2 regions of the Thioclava sp. NS-SX20 genome follow, and region 1 is predicted to be linked to the other one. Evidence: riboswitches for the same ligand, from Rfam matches in the RefSeq annotation. Region 1 holds a riboswitch; the other holds the start of a gene.
What was found. Region 1 has a riboswitch for cobalamin ahead of AC2ISB_RS06000 (energy-coupling factor ABC transporter permease). Riboswitches for the same ligand answer to the same signal wherever they lie in the genome.

Region 1 (11,555 bases):
GCGGCGGGCGTTGACCTTGGTCCGCTTGTGCCGTTGCGGAAAGTCGCGGCCCGAAGCGATGCGGTCAAAGCCCTGCTGCTGCAGGACTGGCGCGCAAATCCGGCCTGCCATCCTGAAAGCGGCATCACCACCAAAGCTGCCTGTTGGGACGCGATTGCGGATGGGGCTGTGATCACAACGGACGGCATACGCAATTCTGCCGCCGTCACCCGCATCTTCCCCAATTAAGGGCACAGGTCACGCAGAAAGCATGTTTCCATATAGAGGAAGATGGTGGGCGATGAGGGATTTGAACCCCCGACATCATCGATGTGAACGATGCGCTCTACCACTGAGCTAATCGCCCTCCATGAGGCGGTGTTTAGCCTCCCGCGCGCGCAGGTGCAAGAGGCTATATGAAGTTTTTTAAACTTCTTCCTCATCAGCCGTTTCCGGCCCCTGCGCGGCAGAACTGCGTCGCAATTTCAAGACCATAACCTCGCCCTGCCCCTTAGTGTCGCGCCGCGCGACGCGCAGTTTCCCAAGCGGCGGCAAGATCAGCGGCACGTCCTGCGACAGAGCCTCCCCCAGCTCTTCCAGCAGCGCATCCATCGCCGCTTTCACCTGCGGTTTTTTCAACCCGCTCCGCGCCACGACCCGTTCGATCAGGTCTTTCTTGCGCAAGGCAATCTGGGCCTGCGGTGGGGTGGCGGCCTCGGTATCGACCGGCATGGCTTCAAGGCCAGCGCCCGGCTCGGGAGTATCAGACGACATGCTCTAACAACCTTTCTTGCGAGATGGTGCGCCCTCAGACTAGCGGCTCTATGGTCGAATCGGAAGGGCCCCACAAAAGAGAACGGGCGCAGGTTTCCCCACGCCCGTTCCAAATAAAGACCATGCCCCTTAATGGGTCACAGCGCCCTGCCCCGATTGGGCCGCTGCCGCCGCTTTAGCCGCTGCGGCGGCCTCTTCGGCCTCTTCATCCCATTCGACCGGTTCGGGTTTGCGCACCAGCGCCTGTTCCAAGACCTCGCGTACATGGGTCACGGGAATGATCTTCAGGCCTTCCTTCACATTCTCCGGAATATCGGCCAGATCCTTCTCGTTCTCCTCGGGGATGAACACCGTCTTGATGCCCCCGCGCAGAGCGGCCAGCAGCTTTTCTTTCAAGCCACCAATCGGCATCGCATTGCCGCGCAAGGAGACCTCGCCCGTCATCGCGATATCCTTGCGGATCGGAATCTGCGTCAACACCGACACAATCGAGGTCACCATGGCAAGGCCAGCCGAAGGCCCGTCCTTCGGGGTTGCCCCATCCGGCACGTGCACGTGGATGTCCCACTTTTCGAAACGCGGCGGCTTGATCCCGATTTCCGGCGCGATCGAGCGGACATAGCTGGAGGCCGCATCAATCGATTCCTTCATCACATCGCCCAGCTTACCGGTGGTCTTCATCCGGCCCTTACCGGGCAGTCGAAGCGCTTCGATATGCAGAAGATCACCGCCCACTTGCGTCCACGCAAGGCCGGTCACCACGCCCACCTGATCTTCCTTCTCGGCCAGACCATAGCGGAATTTCTTCACGCCCAGATAGTCGCCAAGCTTCGCGCTATCCACGTCAATATGCTTGATCTCGCCCTTGGACTTGATGATCTCGGTGACGGCCTTCCGCGCCACTTTCGCGACTTCGCGTTCAAGGTTCCGCACACCGGCCTCGCGCGTATAGTAACGCACGATATCGGTGATTGCCTCATCCTCGATCTCGAATTCGGACTTCTTCAGACCATGCGCCTTCACCTGTTTCGGCACGAGGTGACGCTTGGAGATTTCGAGCTTCTCGTCCTCGGTATAGCCCGAGAGCGAAATGATCTCCATCCGGTCCAGAAGCGGGCCCGGCATATTATAGCTATTGGCCGTGGTCAGGAACATCACATCCGACAGGTCATATTCGACCTCAAGGTAATGGTCGACAAAGGTCGAATTCTGTTCCGGATCAAGCACTTCCAGCATAGCCGACGCCGGGTCGCCACGGAAGTCCTGCCCCATCTTGTCGATCTCGTCCAAGAGGATCAGCGGGTTCGTGGTCTTGGCCTTTTTCAGCGCCTGAATGATCTTGCCCGGCATCGAGCCGATATAGGTCCGGCGGTGGCCACGAATCTCGGATTCGTCGCGCACGCCCCCCAGCGAGATGCGGATGAACTCGCGCCCCGTGGCTTTGGCGACCGACCGGCCCAGCGAGGTTTTCCCCACGCCCGGAGGGCCGACAAGGCACATGATCGGGCCTTTCAGCTTGGCCGAACGCGCCTGCACGGCGAGATATTCGACGATCCGCTCTTTGACCTTTTCCAGACCGTAGTGATCGGTATCAAGGATCTCTTCGGCGCGGCCCAGATCTTTCTTCACGCGCGATTTGGTGCCCCACGGAATCGACAGCATCCAATCGAGATAGTTGCGCACGACGGTCGCCTCTGCCGACATCGGGCTCATATTCTTGAGCTTCTTGACCTCGGCATCGGCCTTCTCGCGCGCCTCTTTCGACAGTTTAGTATTGGCGATCTTCTCTTCCAGCTCGGCGATCTCGTTCTGACCGTCCTCGCCATCGCCCAATTCCTTCTGAATGGCCTTCATCTGCTCATTCAGATAGTATTCGCGCTGCGTCTTCTCCATCTGGTTCTTGACGCGGGTCTTGATCTTTTTCTCGACCTGCAGAACCGAGACCTCGCCCTGCATCAGGCCATATACCTTTTCCAGACGCTCGGAGATGTCCAGCGTTTCCAGCAGTTCCTGCTTGCGCCCGACTTCCAGCCCCAGATGACCCGACACAAGATCGGCCAGCTCTGCCGGCTCGCGCGTATCGGAGACGGCGGTCAGCGCCTCTTCGGGGATATTCTTCTTGATCTTGGCGTAACGCTCGAATTCTTCGGCGACCGACCCCAGAAGCGCCGAGATGGTTTCCTCGTCGCCGCGCACCTCTTCCAGAAGCTCGGCGCGAACCTCGAAGAAATCCTCATTATCGACAAATTCGGTGATGCGCACGCGCGTCTTGCCCTCGACCAGCACTTTAACGGTGCCATCGGGCAATTTCAGCAGTTGCAGCACATTGGCAAGAACGCCGGTCCGGAAGATACCATCGGTATCGGGCTCATCCACGCTGGGATCTATCTGGCTGGCCAGAAGAATCTGACGATCCTCGGCCATCACCTCTTCCAGCGCACGTACCGATTTTTCGCGGCCCACGAACAGCGGCACGATCATGTGCGGGAACACAACGATATCGCGCAGCGGCAGAACCGGATGGGTTTGCGAGGAGATTTCGGTCATGGTCATTCCTTATATGGCGAAAGAGAACCGGCCCCGTTTCGGCAACCCCGTCTCTTCCCTAGTCCAGCAATAGATAGGCGGCGTCTCGTGCCTGTTCAACCACCTCTGCGTTACGCAAATGTTACGTCAAGCACGGGCGGAAAGCGATATATGGATCGCAAGAGTGCGAATATATTTTTCAGTATTTTCGTGAAATATTGTTGCGTATGTGAATTGCATTCGGTAATCTTAATTCGTGGATAGGTGAGAATAACCTAAAGGATAAGCGCCATGAATACCCAGCAACGTCCCGCGCAAGCCGCTCTTCGGCAATTCCTCCGCGTCTCTTCGATCAAGGGATGCATGGCGCATGCCGCAACGGTCACCCTGCCTTCGGGATGGTGGGTCCTACCCAGTGCGGGGTTGGGTCTGGCAAGCTATCTGCTGGTGGCGCTGGCGATCTGGTCGGCCCATTGAACGCAGCAGGTGCCGCCCCTTAACGGGGCAGCACGATCTCGGCCATCAAACCGCCAAGCGACGGGCTTTCGCGCAAATTGAGATTGCCACCGTGGGCGCGCACGATATCGGATGCGATTGACAGCCCGAGGCCCACGCCCTGCCCCAAATCCTGATTGCGCGCCGGATCTAGGCGCGTGAACGGGCGCAGGGCCTCTTCGCGGCGCTCGGGCGCGATGCCCGGCCCCGGATCCTCGACCGCGATCTTGATGGTCTTTTCTCCCAAACTCACACCAATCTCGGCCTGCCCGCCATAGCGCAGCGCATTGCCGATCAGATTGTCGAGTGCGCGCCGGATATCGTCGCCGCGCAGTTTCGCAATGACCTCTCCCGCCTCCGGACAATCACCCAGAATCACGGGGCGCCCGCTGCGTTGGGCATAGTGCACCGCCTCGCGGACAAGCTGGCCGATATCGGTGTCATCCGGCGCGGCGGCCTGTGCCTGATTGCGCGAGAATTCGAGGAAAGCGTCGATCAGACGGCCCATCTCGGCCACATCCATCTCCATATCCTCGATATCCTTGGCATCTTCGGGGTCGCGCGGCAGCATCGACAGGCCAAGACGCAACCGCGTCAGGGGGGTGCGCAGGTCATGGCTAATGGCCGACAGCATCATCGTGCGCTGTTCGATATGCCGCTCGATCCGGTTGCGCATATCCAGAAAGGCCGCCCCCGCCGAGCGCACCTCCGTCGCCCCCGAAATCTTGTAGGGCACAGACTGACCACGCCCGAAGGCTTCGGCCATCAACGCCAGATGCCGGATCGGCTTGAGCTGGTTGCGCAGGAACAAGAACGCCACGACCGTCATCAGCAGCCCGACCACCAGCATCAGCACAAGAAGCTGATGCGGGTTCGACGCAGAGGCCCTTTGACGGGAAAAGTCTATCTTCATCAGACCTTTGTCGGTTGAAACCCACAGCACCACCCGATCCCCGTCCGTCAGATCGATGGCCCGCACCGGACGGACAAGCTGGTGCAGAACGTCCATGACCACCAATCCGGTCAGGTCATAGAACTTGCGATGGTCGCCGCGTGTCTCGTCGAGAATCGCGGGCAGATCGGTGGTCATCTGCAAAGGTGTCCCGAGGCGCTCCACCTCGGCCCGCGCGGCGGACAGATCGGGGGCCTCATCCACGGCATCAATCAGCAGGTCGATTTCCAGCAGCATCGAGCCGGTCATCTGCTCGGTCACACGCTCGAAATGGCGCTGGATAAAGACAATAGATACCACAAGCTGGATCGTAACGATCGGCAGCAGGAGGATCAGCGCGCCGCGACCATAGAGCCCGCGCGGCATCATTTGTTTCAGCCACTGGAATTTCATGCCAAAACCGTAGCGAGCAGCCGTAGAAAGGGAAAGCCAAGATGCCGTGTTCCGACGAAAATAATGGCACCACGGGAGCCTATGGCATCCGCCACGTGCTGGCCCCCAATCCCTCGCCGATGACACAGAACGGCACCAACAGCTATCTGCTGGGGCAAGGCGATGTGGCGGTGATCGATCCGGGGCCGCTGGATGAGGCTCATCTTGCGGCGATTCTGGCAGCGCTGGGTCCGGATGAGCGGATCACCCATATTCTGGTGACACATGCCCATCTTGATCATAGCGCCGGTGCCAGGGCGCTTGCCGCGAAAACGGGCGCGGCCACCTATGGATTCGGGGCGCCCCAAGCGGGTCGAAGCGCTTTGATGCAGCGATTGGCCGAGGAAGGCCAGCTTGGAGGGGGCGAAGGTATCGATCATGACTTCCTGCCCGACCACAATCTGGCAGACGGGGCGCAGATCACTGTGGGCGGGGCAAGAATTACCGCCCATCACACACCGGGTCATTTCAGCAACCATCTGAGTTTCGAATTCGGCACGACGGTGTTTAGCGGTGATGTCGTCATGGGCTGGACCTCGACGGTGATCTCTCCCCCCGATGGCGATCTGGCCTCCTATTTCGCCGCGCTCGACCGGCTCGATTCACTTGCCCCGCACCAGCTTCTGGCCGGACATGGCGCGCCAATCCTTGCCCCGCGCAAACGGATCGGCCAGTTGCGCGCCCATCGCCTTGCCCGCCATGCCCAGATTGCCGAGGCCACACACGCAGCCCCCGTCTGCGCCACAACGCTCGCGCGGCAGATCTATGGCGATCTGCCTCCCCGCATCCTGCAAGCCGCAACCCGGAATTGTCTGGCCCATCTCATTGACATGATGGAAAAAGATGAGCTTTCGGTGGCAGGTCCCATCACCGATCAGGCGATTTTTCAACGAAGATGAATTTCTGCCAAAAAAACGTCATTTAGCCTCTTGCATGCCCGAAAACCCGTCGCTATACAGCGCCACATGTTCCGGCGTAGCTCAGCGGTAGAGCAGTTGACTGTTAATCAATTGGTCGTAGGTTCGATCCCTACCGCCGGAGCCAACATCCCGTCATCTGGGTCAAGATGAAATACCGTGTTCCGGCGTAGCTCAGCGGTAGAGCAGTTGACTGTTAATCAATTGGTCGTAGGTTCGATCCCTACCGCCGGAGCCATTCTTCCAAGAATGAATTATAAAACAGAGTGTTAGAAAATTTTCTTCACTCTCTTTTTCATTAATTCGACCTCTGTGCCCACGCATGCGTCCCTTTTGTCCGCTATTGGCAATAGCAATGCGTGGTGTCTCACTATCGTAAAACTGGACTCTCATAATCTGGATGGCGCCCGAAACTCGTGCGAAGAAAAGAGGATCCGAGGTCCGCGAGAAGCTGATGGCAATCCGCTGCAATACGCCGACCGTCGACATGAACTCTTGGCCTACGACACTGATCACGCCCGCAGCTTCACAGGCCGTGATGACTTCGAGAGTGTCAACAGTGTCATAGACTTCGCAGAATATCATAACGACAGGATCAGTCGTGGTGGAACGCGTCCACATAGGCACCAAGGCGAAGCTGCCGAATGCCTACCCTGCACACTCACGTCAGGTCAGTAGGTTTCGTAAGCAGCACCGTCATCATACCCGTTACTGCCGACAATCGCATCAGCAGTTGCGATAACGTCCGTCAGGCACTTCGACATGAGATAGGAGACGATGTGCTTTCGACGAGAGCGGACACCCCGCTGCCATCCGTCGTACACCCGCTCGTGAAACTGTCACCGACAGACATCACCTTGCACCGACAGGCCACCAGTAGCGTACGGTCTTTGCGAGGGTGAATTTCACGGGGGGGCTTCTTAAGGGGGATTGGGGCAATTCGGGGAAGCGCACAAACCGCCGTCGAGGAACTCGGAAGCCGGACGGGCTCAAAGCGGATGTTCGCCCTCGGCGGTCAGAGCGCAAAGGATGGCGGGACCTGCACTAGCAGAAGGCGGGGGATCGGCCCTGTTATGGTTAGAAAAAGAAATCCAATATGTTTTGATCAGTATATTGGGTCTATTTATCCCCTTAGCACAAATATGTGTAATTGTCTTATGATATCTCCGCATATCGCCTGCGCGCAAATGCGGATTGTGCGTTAGGCAGATCAATTTATAAAACGGCCTAGCTTACGAAAGTAGGCTGAAAGCGTAACGAGTTTCCTTTTAATCCGGATACTGTTCGAAAATCCGGTTGCTTGGCTTCGGGATCGGCTCCTCTCGTTCCAGAAGTGGATGCCCTTTCGATGACGCGGCCAAGCACAGTAGCGTGTTTTACGAGTGCAGGTTCTCAGGGTTCGTACCGTTGGGCCAGTCGGCCTGCGGTATCGACCTTTTCCTGATCCTTCCGATATGCGTCCCTCAGATATGCGGTGTCGAGCGCGGTTCGAGCGTGGCCCATGCCAGGCAGGGACCACGCGCCAATCGCCCGGGGGCGATAGTTTCCCGCCTTCCTGCCTCAGGCGCTGTGCCGTGTTTTGCGCATCAGATAGATATCCATGATCCAGCCGTGGGTTCTGCGGGCCTCGGCGCGGGCCTTCATGATCTGCGGTGCCATGCGCGAGAGCGGGCCGCTCAGGCGGATTTCTTCTTTCATACCGGCATAGGCGGACCACCAGATCTCGAGACCTTCCGGGTCGAGAGCCTCGAAGGCTCCGCCCTGATCCAGCATTACGACAACTGTCCCGATGCCTTCGGGCCAGCCCTCCTGGCGCAGCTTGCGCCCGGTGGTGATGGCCACGGCCGCACCGATTTCGTTCAGCGGGATCGCGTGGCCCGCAGTCATCGCCTGTATCGCGGTGATCCCGGGCACAACGCTCAGCTCGAGCGGGGTAGCGCGCGCCACCCTTTCGGCAATGCGCAGGGTGCTGTCGTAAAGCGACGGATCGCCCCAGACCAGAAACCCCGCGCGCCCGCCTTTTGGCAAGGCCGCGTGCAATTCGCGCTCCCAGATACGGGCAATGTCGTCATGCCAGTCATCGACCCTGCGACGGTAATCGGGTTGGGCGGGGTCGCGCACCGGCAACCGGAATTCGCGCAGCTGTGGCCCCTGCGTGCCGGTGACCCTGGCACAGATCGCGCGGCGCGCTTCGGCCAGATCGTCTTTCCCGGGGCCCTTGAGCGGGATCAGGATCACATCGCAGGCCCTGATCGCGTCAATGGCCTGCAAGGTCAGATGGTCAGGATTACCGGCCCCGATCCCGATCAGCGACAGATGGAACATCCTACTCCCCCGAAAGATGAAAAGCGCGCCCCTTGCGGAACGCGCCTTGTCTTTAACAGGTTGGAACGGGGCTCACCAGTTCTTCGCCCCGTTTCTTCTGCGAAACCGTCGCGCGGCCTCAGGCGGTATAGACCCGCGAAAGCACGAAACGGTTGCGCCCGATCGCCTTGGCACCGGCCAGAACGGCCAGATCGATCAGCGGCTCCAGCAGGATCACCGACATATAGGCAATGCCGAAGGTCGCCACATTTGCCAAAGACGCCGCCGAGACGCCCTCGCCATAAAGGACCCAGAACGCGACCCAGGCGACAACGCCCCCCTGATAGGCGGTCGAAAGTGCCAGTGCCTGACGATAGGTGATATCGGCATAGGCCGTGTGAGGCGCGATGAGACGTTTGGCCAGTGCCGAAAGCGCAAAAAGCGGGACCAGCAGCGTGGTGACGTTCATGAAATATTGCGGCAGATCGAAGGGGGCAAAGAACAGCCCCTGCAGCAGCAGCCCCATTGCCAGACCGATGGCCGCCGGCACAAGGCCCAAAGTCAAAAACAGCGTCGAGCCCAGAATCAGGTGGACTTCGGACACGCCGACCGCGTGATGCGGAAAGACTTCGAAAAACACGAAAACGGCAGCGGTGGCCGCAACGGCGCGTGCCAGCGTGACCGGCAGATCGCCAAGATGGAGGGTTTTGATCGCCTCGCGGGTGACATAGGTGGCCGCGCCTGCGGCGGTGGCATAGCTCAGAAACAGTTTGGCGCCCGTAACGACGCCCGGTTCGATATGCATAGCGGTATCTCCCTGCCGTCGACCCCGACGGCGTGATTGATGGAACAGACAGGGCTTGCGCCCCGACGCACGGCAGGTCTCCTGACTTGCGGTTCATCGCCATCGCGCCGCCTTCCCCCGATTTCGGACCGGAGTGGCTGTCAGGCGCGGACTCGCCGCTTACAGTTGCGGGGGCAGTTCCGGATTTGGCGCCTGATGGCTACACCGCACCGGATTCCCTTTTCATCCGGCAACACCTCTTGGCTGCCGGAAACCGTCTCTCCGGTTTTGAATAAGCAAAGGGCTCAGGTCAATAAGACCTAAGCCCCGAGCGGAAATTTTTTCTCTATAGCTGTCTCGGATTCGCGTCTCAGGCGGGGGCAAGCGCCCCGTAAAAGATCAATGCCGGTTTTTGCGACACGGCTCCGGCGGATAGTTCCGCCGTTATCTTGGCCGCCAGCGCGCGCATCGTGCCGCGCCAGATCACCTCGTCGGGATGGGAAATCGATTCGGCCATCAGCGCCGGAGTGTCCAGATCCAGCCCCGCCTCGGCCAGCCGCTCGGACAGCGCAACAAAGGTCCGGCGTGCCATATAGACCGCCGTAACGGCCTGCGGATCGGCCAGCGCGGCCATATTCATCTCGTCGGGCAGAGCCCCCGTGACATCATGGCCGGTGACAAATTGCAGCCGCCGCGCCGTCAACCGCCGTGTCAGCGGGATTTGCGCCGCCGCTGCCGCCGAAGAGGCCGCCGTCACCCCGGGAACGATCTCGAAGGCGATCCCCGCCGCACGGCAGGCGGCCAGTTCTTCTTCCAGCCGCCCGAAAATACCGCAATCGCCGGATTTCAGCCGCACCACCTTGCCGCCGCTGCGGGCATGGTCGACCAGAAGGCGGCTGACATGGTCCTGTTTCGGCGAGGGGCGCCCTGCCCGCTTGCCAACGCCGATCAGGTCACAATCGGGGCGTGCAAGATCAAGGATCGGTCCGGCAGAGAGATCATCGAACAGGATGGCGTCGGCCTGCCGGATACGGTCGGCGGCGCGCAGGGTCAAAAGCTCCGGATCCCCCGGACCCGACGAGACGAAACTGACGAAACCGCTCATGCGACCTCCGAAATCAGGTGAAAGAATGTCCCGCTGACATAGCCCCTGCGCGAGCCGGTTTCCACCACCGATGCACCCGCCGCATCCACCACCTCGGCCAAAGGCAGATCGGGTTGCGCGAGGATGGTCGAGAAATGGAACTCGTGCCCGCGCAGCTTCTGGCCTGCCGCCAGACCGGGGATGGGCGCGGCCAAGGTGGCCAGCCGGTAGCCCAGATGCATCTTGCGCGCCGCATAGGATGTCTCGAGCCCCAGCAATCCTGCCATCTGGTGGCGGTGCCCGTCCTTATCGACAAGCCCTTGCCCCAACACCATATAGCCGCCGCATTCGCCATGCACGGGGCGGGTTCCGGCCAAAGCCGTCAGACCCGCCAGAAAACGCCCGTTCGCAGCCAGACGCCCTGCATGCAATTCGGGATAGCCACCGGGCAGCCAGACGCAATCGGCGCTTGGGTCGGGGGCCTCATCCGCCAGCGGCGAGAAGGGCATGATCTCGGCCCCTGCGGCGCGCCATCCTGTTACAAGATGCGGATAGAGAAAGGAAAATGCCTGATCCTGCGCAAGCGCGATGCGTTGTCCGGGCGGGGGAACGGGGCGTCCGGCCCCTGCGGGACATTGCGTCGGTGCGGCCAGTTCACGGATCTGCGCCAGATCCAGATGGGCGGTCACCAGATCAGCCATCGCGTCAATCTGTGTCTCAAGCTCGGGGCGCTCGCTGGCCTGAACCAGCCCCAGATGGCGCGAGGGCATTTCAAGCCCCCTGACCCGCGGCAGGCAGCCCAGACAGGGCACAGCCGCTGCGGCCAGACCCTCGCGCACCATCGCCTCGTGACGCGGGCTGGCCACGCGGTTGACCACCACGCCCGCCACCCGCACATCGGCGCGCAGCCGTGCAAAGCCCAAGGCCACCGCGCCGACCGATTGTGCCTGACCGGATGCATCGATCACCAGCACCACGGGCCAGCCTGTCAGCGCCGACAGATCCGCCGCCGTCCCGCGCGCCGTAGCCCCGATCGCGGTGACCCCGTCAAACAACCCCATCGCGCCTTCCGCGATCACCAGATCGGCCCCCTGCGCAGTGGCGATGATCTGCCCCATCAGCCCCGCCGGCATCGCCCAGCTGTCAAGATTGGCCGAGGCCATGCCCGCGGCCGCATGATGAAAGCCCGGATCGATGTAATCCGGCCCCGCCTTGAACGGGCGGACCACCACGCCCGCCCGCCGGAAGGCGCGGAGCAAGCCCAATGTCAGCGTGGTTTTGCCAGTGCCCGATCCGGTGGCCGAGACG
Region 2 (11,555 bases), on a different replicon from region 1:
CGGTCAAGGCGGCGCGCAGCTTCGGGCTGGGTATCGCGGGGGTTGACCTGTTGCGGGCGAAAGACGGGCCGAAAGTGCTGGAGGTCAATTCCTCGCCGGGATTTCAGGGCATCGAAACCGTCGCCAACAAAAACCTTGCCGAGCTGCTGTATCGGGAAATCGAGGCCCGTAAGGGGCGGGTGGTTGGGCTGGCCTAGGGCCGCCCCCGCCGCTTTAGGGTCTCAATAGCCGGTTATGCCTTCCAAAGGCGGCAGCGGGCTGGCATTCACAACGTTTTCCGGACGGCGTTTTTGATAGAAGGCATTGCCGCCGGTGGTCAGCACATAATCGATATTGTTATAAGAGGCGCGATAGCTGGCGGTATGGAAATATTGCGCGTTCTGGATATAGGGGTGACGCTCTCCGCGCAGCACGGCGCGGGCGGCCTCGCGCAGATAGGGGGCCGAGCGGGTGTCCATCTTGCGCGACATGATCCCGCGGGCAAACTGGTTTTTCTGGCTGACGACACCGCAGACGGTGTTCGGGAAATCCGGTGACTTCACACGGTTCATCACCACGCTGCCCACGGCCACCATGCCATCGCGGCTGGAGCGGTTGGATTCGAAATACATGGCGCGTTCCATGCATTCCTCCGGCGTGGCCCGATGGCCAAGCCCGCATCCGGACAGAAATCCGGCGCAGGTCAGTGTGAAGACCACAAAAAACGGGGAAGCGGCGCGTTGGGGCAAGATGGTTTTCCGTATGAAAGCAGTCCAGAACCTGCCGGATAATTTACGTCGGCCCGCTATCGGGGCGCAAGCGGTGCAACGATTATTTTCGCACCCTGTAGGGGGCTGCGGAAATCGGGCTCGGGGTGCCGCTGACCAGATCGGCCAGCAAAGCCGCCGCGCCTGCGGCCATTGTCCAGCCGAACGTCCCGTGACCGGCATTGACATAAAGCCCCGCAAGGGCGGTCTCTGCGATGAACGGCAGATTGGTCGGTGTGGTGGGGCGCTGACCGGCCCAGAATTGCGCCTCTTCGGCCACATAGCTGTCGGGGAACAGGCTTGCCAGCGACAGGCGCAGGGTTTCCAGATGGCGTCGGGTCAGCTCTTGTCGCCCGCCTGCAATCTCGGCGATGCCCCCCACGCGGATCGTGTTCTCCAGCCGTGTCAGCGCCACTTTATAGGTGTCATCCAGCACGGTGGATTGCGGCCCGTAGGCAGGTATGCGCAGCGGCACCGTCATCGAATAGCCCTTGAGCGCGGCAATCGGCAGGTCCAGCCCCAGCGGGGCCAGCAGGGCTGGTGTTTCGTGACCGGTGCAGAGCACCACCCGTTCGGCGCGCAGCGCCTCGCCCTGTTGGTCCAGCGCTCCTCTCACATGGCCGTTTTCCACCAGAAGGCCGGAAACAGGGGTGTCATAGCGGATCTCGCCGCCCCGTGCGACAAAGGCGGCGGCAAGCTGTCTGGTGAAAAGGCAGCAGTCACCGGTTTCGTCCTGCGGCATGTAAAGCCCGCTGACGGGCGGTGTTGCGGCCCGTTCCAGCCCCGGTTCCCTGGCAAGGCAGCCCGCGCGGTCCAGCACCTCATAGGGGATCTCGCGCTGATCCAGATAGTCGGTATGCAGGCGCAGATCCGTCAGGCTGACGGGATGGCGGAACAGTTGTAAGGTCCCGCCAAAGCGCTGTGCATAGTGCAGTGGCACAGTGTCGCGAAGGCGGGCCATCATCGCCTGACTATAGACCGACAGGGCCATCATGGCCTGAATATTGGCCGTGTAGCATTTTGCGCGGCACTGGCGCAGGCTGGCCAGCATCCAGCGCAGATCACGGCGCGACAGAGGGGGGGATATCGCGAAAGGCGTGTGGGTCTGTAACAGCCGTCTGGGCAGTTTGCGCCAGATTTTGGGGGCGGGCCAGGGCGCGGTATAGCCGGGGGTGATCATCCCCGCATTGGCGTGGGATGTGCCCTCGGCGGCGGTGCTTTGGCGCTCGATCAGGCAGACATCATGGCCTTGCTCTTGCAGCGCCCATGCGCTGGTCGTGCCGATCACACCTGCCCCGATCACCAGAATTTTCATCGTCCTTGCCCCAGATATCCACGGTTTCTCGGGCGTATCTTCGCCTCCGGCGGGCCGATGGCGAGAGAAATCCGGCGTGATCGCCGGATTTGCAGGGAGAGGGTCGGACGTTTGCCTAGCAAAAAGGCGCCGCTCAGGCTTTCAGATAGAGGTCAAGCCGGTTTTGCAGCAACTCAAGCGCCTTGCGCAGGTCCGTGGGCGAGGTCTGCGCGGGCAAAGCGGGCAGGGAGGCATCGCCCGCATGGCGGATGGCATCGGCGAAAGACTGCGCGGTCTGCCGGAGCAGATGCTCTTTCTCGGGATCGGCTTCGGGCGAGATCAGCGCATGGGTGGTCACCGCCCCCGCCAGCACCCGCAATGCCCCCAGAACATCGCCCGCCGCGTTCAACTGGTCGGCACCGCGCCGCCCTTCCATCAGCTTGCGCTGGCGGATGGTCTCGGCATTGGTGCTTTCCAGTCCGGCCTGACGACGCAGCGCATCGACCGGCTCGGGCAGGCTCGTGCTGCCCACGGCGGCGGCGGCATAATCCATATTCGCCTGCACGGCCTGCGCCAGAATATCGCGGAAATGCGGCTCGGCGCGTCCGGGCCAGAGGGTCGCCCCAACGACAAAGGCGATGACCGACCCCAGAATATTGTCCAGCGCCCGCGAGAGGGCAATGCCGTGATTGGGCATGACCAGCTCGGTCACCAGCACGAAGAGCGCGCTGACCCCGATGGTGAAGATTGTATAATTGACCCGTTTGAACGCGATGGTGATTGCGGATGTCGGGATAATGACGGCCAGAAGGGGCAGTTGCCCCGGCGACAGGGCCAACAGGCCAGCGGCAAAAAGCCCCCCCGTAATCGAGCCGAGCACCCGTTCCAGCATGCGCGGCCATGTGGTCGAGAGCGCGGGCTGTAGCACCACAATGGTGGCCATCGTGGCCCAGTAGAAATACTTCATCTCCAGCGCCACACAGACCAGATAGGTCACCACCACTGCCACCGTCAGACGCAGGGCATGGCGCAAGGTCGCATCGGGGATCTGCCGCCAGCTTGGGCGCGGCGTGCCGTCCTGCTGCGGCGCGCTGCCCGACAGGCTCTCGCCGCGCAGATGTTCGGCAAAACGCAGGAAGGCTTCGGCCAGATTGCGCACCACGGCCTGACTGCGCGCACCGGCGCGGTCGGCAGCGCGGGCAAGATCTTCGGCTTCCCAGACCAGCCGCTCGGGATGGGGATGGCGGGTCATGGATTGCATCTGCGCCTCGCTGAGCAGGGCGCCGATACGGGCCAACTGTTCGCGAAGGGGGGCTTCTTCCTCGGGGCTCAACGGATCGCTGAGCATATGGTCAAGGGCAATCATGGACGCAAAGATCCGGTCGGCGCTGCCCAGTTCTGCCATGAACTGGGTATGGCCATTGCCCAGACCAAGGATCGTGCCGCGCGCGCGTTCGATGGCGGCCCGCAGCGCGCGACGGTATTCGGGTTCTGCCGCCCCGAGGATCTCTTCGCGGCCCAGACGTGCGGCCATGGCGCTGTTCATCTCGGCCAGACGGGTGAAGACCGAAGCGATCGCGCGCCGTGCCGGCCCCTGCGAACGCAGTTTCCAGATCCAGAAACTGAACACCAGCGCCCAGATCCCGCCCACGAGGAACGCCCCCGCCAGATGGAGCGAGGCGACCGGATCATTGGGAAACCCGACGGCGACCCCGCCCACCACACAGATGAGCGTGCCCGATTGGGCCCCGCTTGGTCCGAAGATGCCGCCCAATGCCGGCAGGAAGATCAGCGGGATCAGCGTCAGGCTGGCATAAAGCGGGCCAAGCCCCGCGCTGGCCGCACCGAGAAAGGCGGCAAGGGTTCCGGCGGTCACGAAGGCGCCCATTGCGCGGATGCGGGTCCGGTCGCGCCCGCCCGGATCGCAGAGGCAGACCCAGAACGCTGCGAATGCCGCCCAAAGCAGCTTCGGCTCGCCGCTGGCGGCGGCGGTCAGCACCATCACCGCAAAGGCCAGCGAGGCGCGCAACCCTTCGGCGACACCAATGAATTCCGGCACCATGCCGATGGAATATCCCTCGAGCCGCCGCGCCATACGGTAGATCAGCGAACGATGGGCGGCGGGAGACGGCGGCCTGCCATTCTCCGGTCCGGTAAAAAGCGGCGAGGCCATGCGCGGAATGCTCCCTTTAGGCTTTAGGCAGTCTTGCTGCCATTTTAGGCTGCAAGCGCGGGGAATTAAATGGGCAAAACTGTCGCGCAGGGACTGGGAGGGTCGGGCTGGCCTTGGTGCAACAGCTGGCGGTTCGGGGCGGATTGCGCGCAAGCGCCCCTTGCGGGCGGCTCCTTTCGGCATTTGGCGTGCAGAGAGCGGCATTGCGCAGTTGGGGGCTTTGGCCGCTTGACCTCGGGGCGCGGGGATGACAAACACATCGCGTCGGTATCCGAGAGGATATAATAGGGAATCCGCCCCGTGGGACCACGGGAACCGGAACTGCCCCCGCAACTGTAGGCGAAGAGCCGGACCGGAATCCACTGAGGCAGGCATTGACTGCTTTGGGAAGGGCGGTCTGGCGATGAGGCGCCAGTCAGGAGACCTGCCGACATCGGATTTTCAAACCGGACGGGGTGTGTCGGTGGGTTGTCTCCCTTCGCCCTGCGGGGCGGCGGATCCGTCATCCCATATGGTGCTTTCCGGTCCTTCTGAAGGAATTGGGCATATGAGATTGATTTTACCGGCCGGTCTGGCACTGCTTTTGGGCAGCACGCCGCTTTGGGCGCAAACGCCAGCACAGACGGGGGCTACGCAGTATCCGCTGGTGCTGGAAAATTGCGGCAAACGCCTCACGATCGAGGCGGCACCGGAACGCGCGGTGACGATCGGACAGTCGGCGACCGAGATCCTCTATTCGCTGGGGCTGGCAGGAAAGGTCAAGGGCACCTCGGTGTGGTTCAATCCGGTGCTGCCGCAATTTGCCGATGTCAATGCGACGATCCCGCGTCTGGCCGATAACGATCCCAGTTTCGAGAGTGTTCTGGCGCAGAAGCCGGATCTTGTTGCGGTGCAATATGAATGGCATGTCGGGCCGAGCGGTATTGTCGGCACGCGCGAGATGTTCGACGATGTCGGGGTCAACACCTATATCATGCCCGCCGATTGCGACACCAAGGACAATTCGACCGGTGGCGACGGCACGCGGGTCGGGGCCTTTGCCCCCGAGCAGGTCTATAAAGGGATCACCCAGCTTGCCGAGATTTTCAACGTGCAGCCCGCAGGCCGGACATTGGTATCGGCGTTGCAGGCGACAGAGGCCCAAGCCGTGGCGCGCGCGCAGGCGCTGGACCTGCCTGAAGGTCTGTCGGCCGTTTTCTGGTTCTCCTCGGCGGATCTGGAGCTGGACCCCTATGTGGCCGGTCGTCTTGGTGCGCCGGGCTATATGATGGGTAAACTTGGCATCCGTAATGTGATCGAGTCGGACGAGGAATGGCCTACCGTCGGCTGGGAGACCATTGCCAAAGCGGATCCGGATGTGATCGTGATCGCCAAAATGGACCGGCGCCGCTTCCCCGCCGATGATGTCGCGGCCAAGATGGACTTTCTGAAGACCGACCCTGTGGCAAGCCAGATGAAAGCCGTGCGGGAGGGGCATATCGTGGTCATGGATGCCCATGCGATGAGCGCGACCATGCGCAGCATCTACGGGCTCGACAGCCTGTCGCAAGCGCTTTCGGATATGACCTTCGAATGAGCGCCTCCGCCGCGCCTTGGATGGTCTGGGGGGGCATCGCGCTGGTCCTTGCGGGCACTGTGCTGACAGGGGCGGCCATTGGCGAGACCCGCCTACCGCTGGCCACCGTCTATAAGGTTCTGGCCAATCATCTGTGGCAGGCGGGCTATCCGCTGGACCGCATCGATGCCGGTATCATCTGGAGCTACCGTCTGCCCCGCGCCATTGTCGCCGCCAGTTGCGGGGCGGGGCTGGCCTTGACGGGGGTGGTCTTGCAGGCGCTTTTGCGGAACCCTCTGGCCGATCCCTATCTGATGGGGCTTTCGGCAGGGGCTTCGACCGGTGCGGTGCTTGTCAGCGTGGCGGGTATCGGCGCGGGCGCCGTGTCGATGTCTGCGGGGGCATTGGTCGGGGCGCTGGCCGCCTTCGGGGCGGTGGTGGCGCTGGCCCATGCCATTCCGGGCGGCGGGCGCGGCAATCAGGGGGCGGCGGCCATCATTCTGGCGGGGATCGCGGGGAGCCAGATGTTCAACGCGCTCACCGCCTTCATCATTGCCCGCTCTGCCAATGCCGAACAGGCGCGCGGCATCATGTTCTGGCTGATGGGCAATCTGTCGGGCGTGCGCTGGGAGGACGTGGCCCCGGCGGTCTTTGTGACCTGTCTGGGCGTCGGGCTGTGCCTTTGGTACCGGCGTGCACTGGATGCCTTTACCTTCGGTGCCGAGAGCGCGGCCTCGTTGGGGGTGGATATCCGCAGGACACGCGGCTTGCTGATCACGGTCACAGCGGTGATGGTGGGGGTTCTGGTGGCCAAAGTAGGGGCGATCGGCTTTGTCGGTCTGGTGGTTCCGCATGCGATGCGCTTTCTGGTCGGCACCCGCCACCAGCGCCTTGTGCCGGCCTCGGCGCTGGCGGGGGCGGTGTTTCTGGTGGCGGCGGATATTCTGGCCCGCATCATCGTTCCGGGGCAGGTGCTGCCCATCGGTGTGGTGACAGCGCTGGTCGGGGCACCGGCCTTTGCCCTAATCCTGATGCGGGGCGCGCGCTGATGGTCCTGCATCTCGAGAATGTTTGCGCCAAGGCGCATCGCACGCCGCTGCTGCACGCGATCACCCTGCAACTGGAGCCGGGGGAATGTCTGGGTCTGATCGGCCCGAACGGGTCGGGGAAATCCACCCTGATGCGGCTTATGGCGGGCTTGGGCAAACCCGCCTCGGGCGAGATCCGTTTTGGCGGAGTGCCATTGCACAGGATCTCGGCACGGGCGCGGGCGCAGAGGATCGCCTTTGTCGAACAGCAGGCCGAAACCACTGACCGTCTGCGGGTGCGCGAAGCGGTCGAATTGGGACGCATCCCCTTTCTGTCGCCCTTGCGGGGCTGGACCGCGCAGGACGACGCGCATGTGGCCAAGGCCTTGGCGGCGCTGGATATGCAGGGCATGGAGGACCGTCTCTGGCATAGCCTGTCGGGGGGCGAGAGGCAGCGGGTGCATATCGCGCGGGCATTGGCGCAGACCCCCGAGTTACTGCTTCTGGACGAGCCGACAAACCATCTGGATATCCGCCATCAACTGGCTCTTATGGGCTTGGTGCGGGCATTGCCGGTGACGCGGGTGATCGCGCTGCATGATCTCAATCAGGCGTTCGGCTGCGATAGGGTCGCCTTGCTGGAGCACGGTCGACTGCGCGCGATCGGCCCCCCGTCCGAGGTCCTGACGCTGGACCATCTGCGCGGCTGCTTCGGGGTCGAGGCGCAGCATATCCGCGATCCGGACGGCAGGCCCTTGCTGCATTTTATACAGGCATTATGAGGATAGTATATTGAAATATTGTGCAATTATTGGATGTATCGCGGTGGCGGCGCTGCTATTGCCCGATGCCGTGATGGCCGAGACCCATGAGGTCAAGATGCTGAACCGCGGCGCGGGAGGGGCAATGGTCTATGAGCCGGATCATCTGACAATCGCCCTTGGCGACAGCGTGCATTTCGTGCCCACACAAAAGGGCCATAACGCGGCTTCGATCAAGGAAATGCTCCCCGAAGGCGCAACCCCGTTTCTGGGGCCGCTCTCGAAAGAAGAGACCGTGCGCTTTGATGTGGCGGGGCGCTATGGCATCAAATGCACGCCGCACTACGCGATGGGAATGGTCATGGTGATCGATGTCGGGGAAACGGTCGACCCCTTGTCCCAGACCCTGCCCGACACCATTCCGCGCCGCGCCAGAGAGCGTTTCGAGGAGATCCTGTCGCGCTAGTCATGGACGGAAAGCGGGATTGGCCCTGACAGGTTAGCTGGCGTCAAGCGGAGGTGATCCGCTTGGCGCTTTTGTGTACGTATGGGGCCTTTGGTTTCTCTGCCGCGAGAGGGATCAACGCGAAATGGTTAAATTACAGTTAAAACCTGAGATGAGGATTTTGCCATAGTGCATTGAAACATCTTTATTTTACTGAATTCCCGCCGATTTCCTTCAAGGCGCATATCTGTTCATTTCCTGCATGAAGACCGTCGGGCAAGTTGTTATTAACAAAACGTAAACCCCGACATGTGCCGCGCGAAAAGATGTATTCAGCATTGGACAATTTGTCCAATGCCGCGCCTTGCGCTGCGGGTTTAGGAACGGGCGCGTCAGCAAATGCGGCGTTGTTTCCTGATATCGGGCATGAGGGCCTTTTTTCCGGCCTCGGCCAAGGGCTATGGGCGCTGCCACAGCACAAAAGGCGTTGCGATGCAACCAGATCCACTCAGTGTCCTGATCTCGCGGATGGATTTCGCGCTGATCTCTTCCGTACATATCCTGTTTCCGCCGCTTACGATCGGCCTTGCCATCATCCTGTTCAGTTTCGAACTGGCATGGTTCCGTACCAATGATGAACGCTGGTACCGGCTGTGCCGCTTTTTCGAGAAGCTCTTCATTGTCAATTTCGGCGCGGGCGTGGCCACCGGCGTGACGATGGAAATGGCCTTCGGGATCCTTTACGGGCCGTTTTCACAGGCTGCGGGGCCGTTTTTCGGGCAGGTGCTGGGCTATGAGACCATCACGGCGTTCATGTATGAGGCCGGTTTTATCGGTCTGATGATCTTTGGCTGGGGTAAGATCAGCCGCAAGATGCACCTGTTTGCGACATTCAATGTGGCGCTGTCCTCGACGCTGTCGGCGATGTGGATTCTGGTGGCCAATAGCTGGATGCAGACCCCGACCGGGATCGAGTTCAAGGACGGGATGTTCCATGTCACCGACTGGCTGGCCGCGCTGTTCAATCCCAATGTCTTCGCGGCTTTCCCGCATATGCTGCTGGCGGCGGTCGAGCTGTCTTTGTGTTTTGTGGTGGCAGTCTGCGCATGGTTCGTCTTCAAGCGCCGTGAGGTCCAGCTGTTCATCCGTCCACTGCGTTACAGCCTTGTCGCGCTGGCCGTTGTGGCGGCGGGCCAGATCTATCTGGGCGATCTGCTGGGCGAGAATGTGCTCGAGCATAAACCGGCGGCGCTGGCGGCGATGGAGGGCCAGTATGACACCTATGATGCCGATGGGAACGTCAATACCGCGTGGAACGTCATCGGCTGGCCCAACAAGGAGGGCACCGGTCTGGCATGGTCGATCAAGATCCCGCATGCGCTGTCGCTGATTGAAACCAAAACGTGGAATGGCGCGGTCGAGGGGTTGAATACCTTCCCCGAAGACGAGCGCCCGCCGGTGGTGCTGCCGTTCTACAGCTTCCGGATCATGGTCGCGATTGGCGGGGCCATTCTGGCGGTGGCGCTCTGGGGGGGCTGGCTGAGCTACCGTCGTCAGCTCTGTGCCAGCTATGCGCCGCTTCAGCGCCGCTTCCTGATGGTCTGTATCGCGATGGTTTCGCTACCGTATATCGCGGTCATTGCGGGGTGGTGGACGCGCGAGATCGGGCGTCAGCCGTGGATTGTCTACGGGATGATGCGGGTCGAGGATGGCATGTCGAACCTGTCGGTCGGTCTGGCCAGCTTCTGGTTTGCGGGCTTTGCCATTTTCGAATGCGCCGTGATTGCGGGCACGATCTGGTATCTGCTGAAGGTCTGCCGGAACGGGCCCGACCTGACCAGCCCCGTCGCGGGGGACGGAGAGGAAACGCTGGGCGAGCTGGACCTGCCCGAAGGGCCGCATGCGAAACGTCCCGAATATATCCGTCCGGTTTGAGGGGAGAAAAACGAGATGACCCAACTTGATGACATGCAGTATTTCCTTGCCAATGCCTGGTGGCTTGGTCTGGGGGTTGCGATGCTTCTTTATATCGTGCTGGACGGGGCCGATCTGGGGGCAGGGATTTTCGGGCTTGTGGTGGGCGACCATGACGAGCGCGGCGCGATCATGGCGGCGATGGCGGGCACGTGGGATGCCAACGAGACATGGCTGATCGTGGCGGGCGGCATCCTTTTCGGCACCTTCCCCTTTGTCTATGGCTCGGCGTTCCATTATCTGATGGTGCCTCTGGCCTTCGTGCTCTGGGGGGTGATGTCGCGGGCGGTTGCGATCGAATTCCGCCATCTCGCGTCCGAGAAATGGCAGCGCTTCACCGATTGGGTGTTCGGCCTGTCCAGCCTGACCGTCACCTTCTTCGGCGGCATGAGCGTGGGGGCGGTCCTGCAGGGCTTTCCGCTGGTGCATGAGGCCGGAAAGCTGCCCTATTATGCGGGCGGTGCCTTCAATTTCGTCTCGGCTTTCTCGATCTGGACGGGGATTGCCGCCTGTGTCGCGGTCACGCTTTCGGGGGTGCTTTTCGTGCGGGCGCGTTTTGAGAAAACCGAGCGTATCCGGCAGGATGCGGCCCGCTGGACGGCTGTGATCTTCTGGCTGGCAATCGGCTCTGTGCTGGTCACGCTGGTCTGGAGTGCGGTGCTCTTCGACTGGGCGCGCGACGCGTGGTTCGGGCGGCATTTCTGGGCATGGGGGCTGTTCGGGCTGGCCGCGCTGTGGTGCATCGAGCAGGTCCGCCGCGACACGCTGCGCGACCGTGATCTGGCAGCGATCCTGTGGTATAACGCCGCTGTGCTGATCCTTGGTCTGGGCATGCTGGTCACGCTGCATCCCTGGCTTGTTCCGGGGACGTGGACCATCCGCGACGGGGCAAGTCCGCAGGTGTCGCTGATCACCTTCACCATGACAATGGGGGGCTTCCTGCCGGTCATGATCATGTATAACTGGTACCAGATCTGGGTCTTCCGTGCGCGGATTTCCAAGCTGGTCGCCTACGAGCACCACTGAGCGCGCATGTCTGTGCCCGCCCGCCCGCAAGCCCCGCGTCCCCTGCATGGGGACGCCGTCCGGCCCATCGAAGGCTGGCTGCGCCGTCATGGTCTGGCGGGGCGCAGCGTGGCGGCCTTGTCGGTCTGTGCAGCGGTCGGTTCGGGGGCGATGGTGGTGCTGCAGGCCTATGCCACCGCCCGCATGATTGCGGCGGTGGTGGTGGATGGGGTCGCGCTTTCGTCCTTGCAGGGCGATATATCCTTATTCATCATTTCCATAATGTTACGAGCCATTCTTGATGTTTTGCGTGAAGGGCTGGCCTTCGAGGCAGGGGGCAGGATCCGCGCGCATCTGCGGCGGATCATCCTGCAGCGGATCGGGCATGCGAGGCTGCAGGATCTGCCGCCTTCGGGCGAGGTCGCGGGCATCCTGTCCGAGGGGGTTGAAGCGGTTCAGGACTATTTCGCGGCCTTCCTGCCCCAGCGTCTTGTTGCGGCTCTGATCCCTGTGCTGGTGCTGGTCTGCGTGATCCCCTTCGACTGGGTCACCGCGCTGATCCTTGCGGTGACCG

Region 2: linked by a shared signal. The riboswitch ahead of AC2ISB_RS16910 (ABC transporter substrate-binding protein) and the one ahead of AC2ISB_RS06000 (energy-coupling factor ABC transporter permease) in region 1 are both predicted to bind cobalamin.

What each region holds. Positions count from the first base shown of each region.
Region 1 covers NZ_CM170816.1:1,198,231-1,209,785, forward strand. Annotated here, with positions in the region: gene AC2ISB_RS05950 (YiiX/YebB-like N1pC/P60 family cysteine hydrolase) at 1-228, shown strand, start outside; tRNA gene AC2ISB_RS05955 (tRNA-Val) at 272-346, opposite strand; gene AC2ISB_RS05960 (HU family DNA-binding protein) at 406-753, opposite strand; gene lon (endopeptidase La) at 883-3,300, opposite strand; gene AC2ISB_RS05970 (hypothetical protein) at 3,571-3,756, shown strand; gene AC2ISB_RS05975 (ATP-binding protein) at 3,776-5,119, opposite strand; gene AC2ISB_RS05980 (MBL fold metallo-hydrolase) at 5,161-6,057, shown strand; tRNA gene AC2ISB_RS05985 (tRNA-Asn) at 6,128-6,202, shown strand; tRNA gene AC2ISB_RS05990 (tRNA-Asn) at 6,239-6,313, shown strand; gene cobF (precorrin-6A synthase (deacetylating)) at 7,636-8,400, opposite strand; gene AC2ISB_RS06000 (energy-coupling factor ABC transporter permease) at 8,519-9,184, opposite strand; cobalamin riboswitch at 9,239-9,457, opposite strand; gene cobA (uroporphyrinogen-III C-methyltransferase) at 9,534-10,268, opposite strand; gene AC2ISB_RS06010 (cobyrinic acid a,c-diamide synthase CobB) at 10,265-11,555, opposite strand, start outside.
Region 2 covers NZ_JBXXRY010000003.1:274,946-286,500, reverse strand. Annotated here, with positions in the region: gene rimK (30S ribosomal protein S6--L-glutamate ligase) at 1-197, shown strand, start outside; gene AC2ISB_RS16925 (cell wall hydrolase) at 222-728, opposite strand; gene AC2ISB_RS16920 (D-amino acid dehydrogenase) at 811-2,061, opposite strand; gene AC2ISB_RS16915 (FUSC family protein) at 2,195-4,213, opposite strand; cobalamin riboswitch at 4,462-4,659, shown strand; gene AC2ISB_RS16910 (ABC transporter substrate-binding protein) at 4,761-5,789, shown strand; gene AC2ISB_RS16905 (FecCD family ABC transporter permease) at 5,810-6,817, shown strand; gene AC2ISB_RS16900 (ABC transporter ATP-binding protein) at 6,817-7,578, shown strand; gene AC2ISB_RS16895 (pseudoazurin) at 7,589-8,023, shown strand; gene AC2ISB_RS16890 (cytochrome ubiquinol oxidase subunit I) at 8,495-9,937, shown strand; gene AC2ISB_RS16885 (cytochrome d ubiquinol oxidase subunit II) at 9,953-11,002, shown strand; gene cydD (thiol reductant ABC exporter subunit CydD) at 11,009-11,555, shown strand, end outside.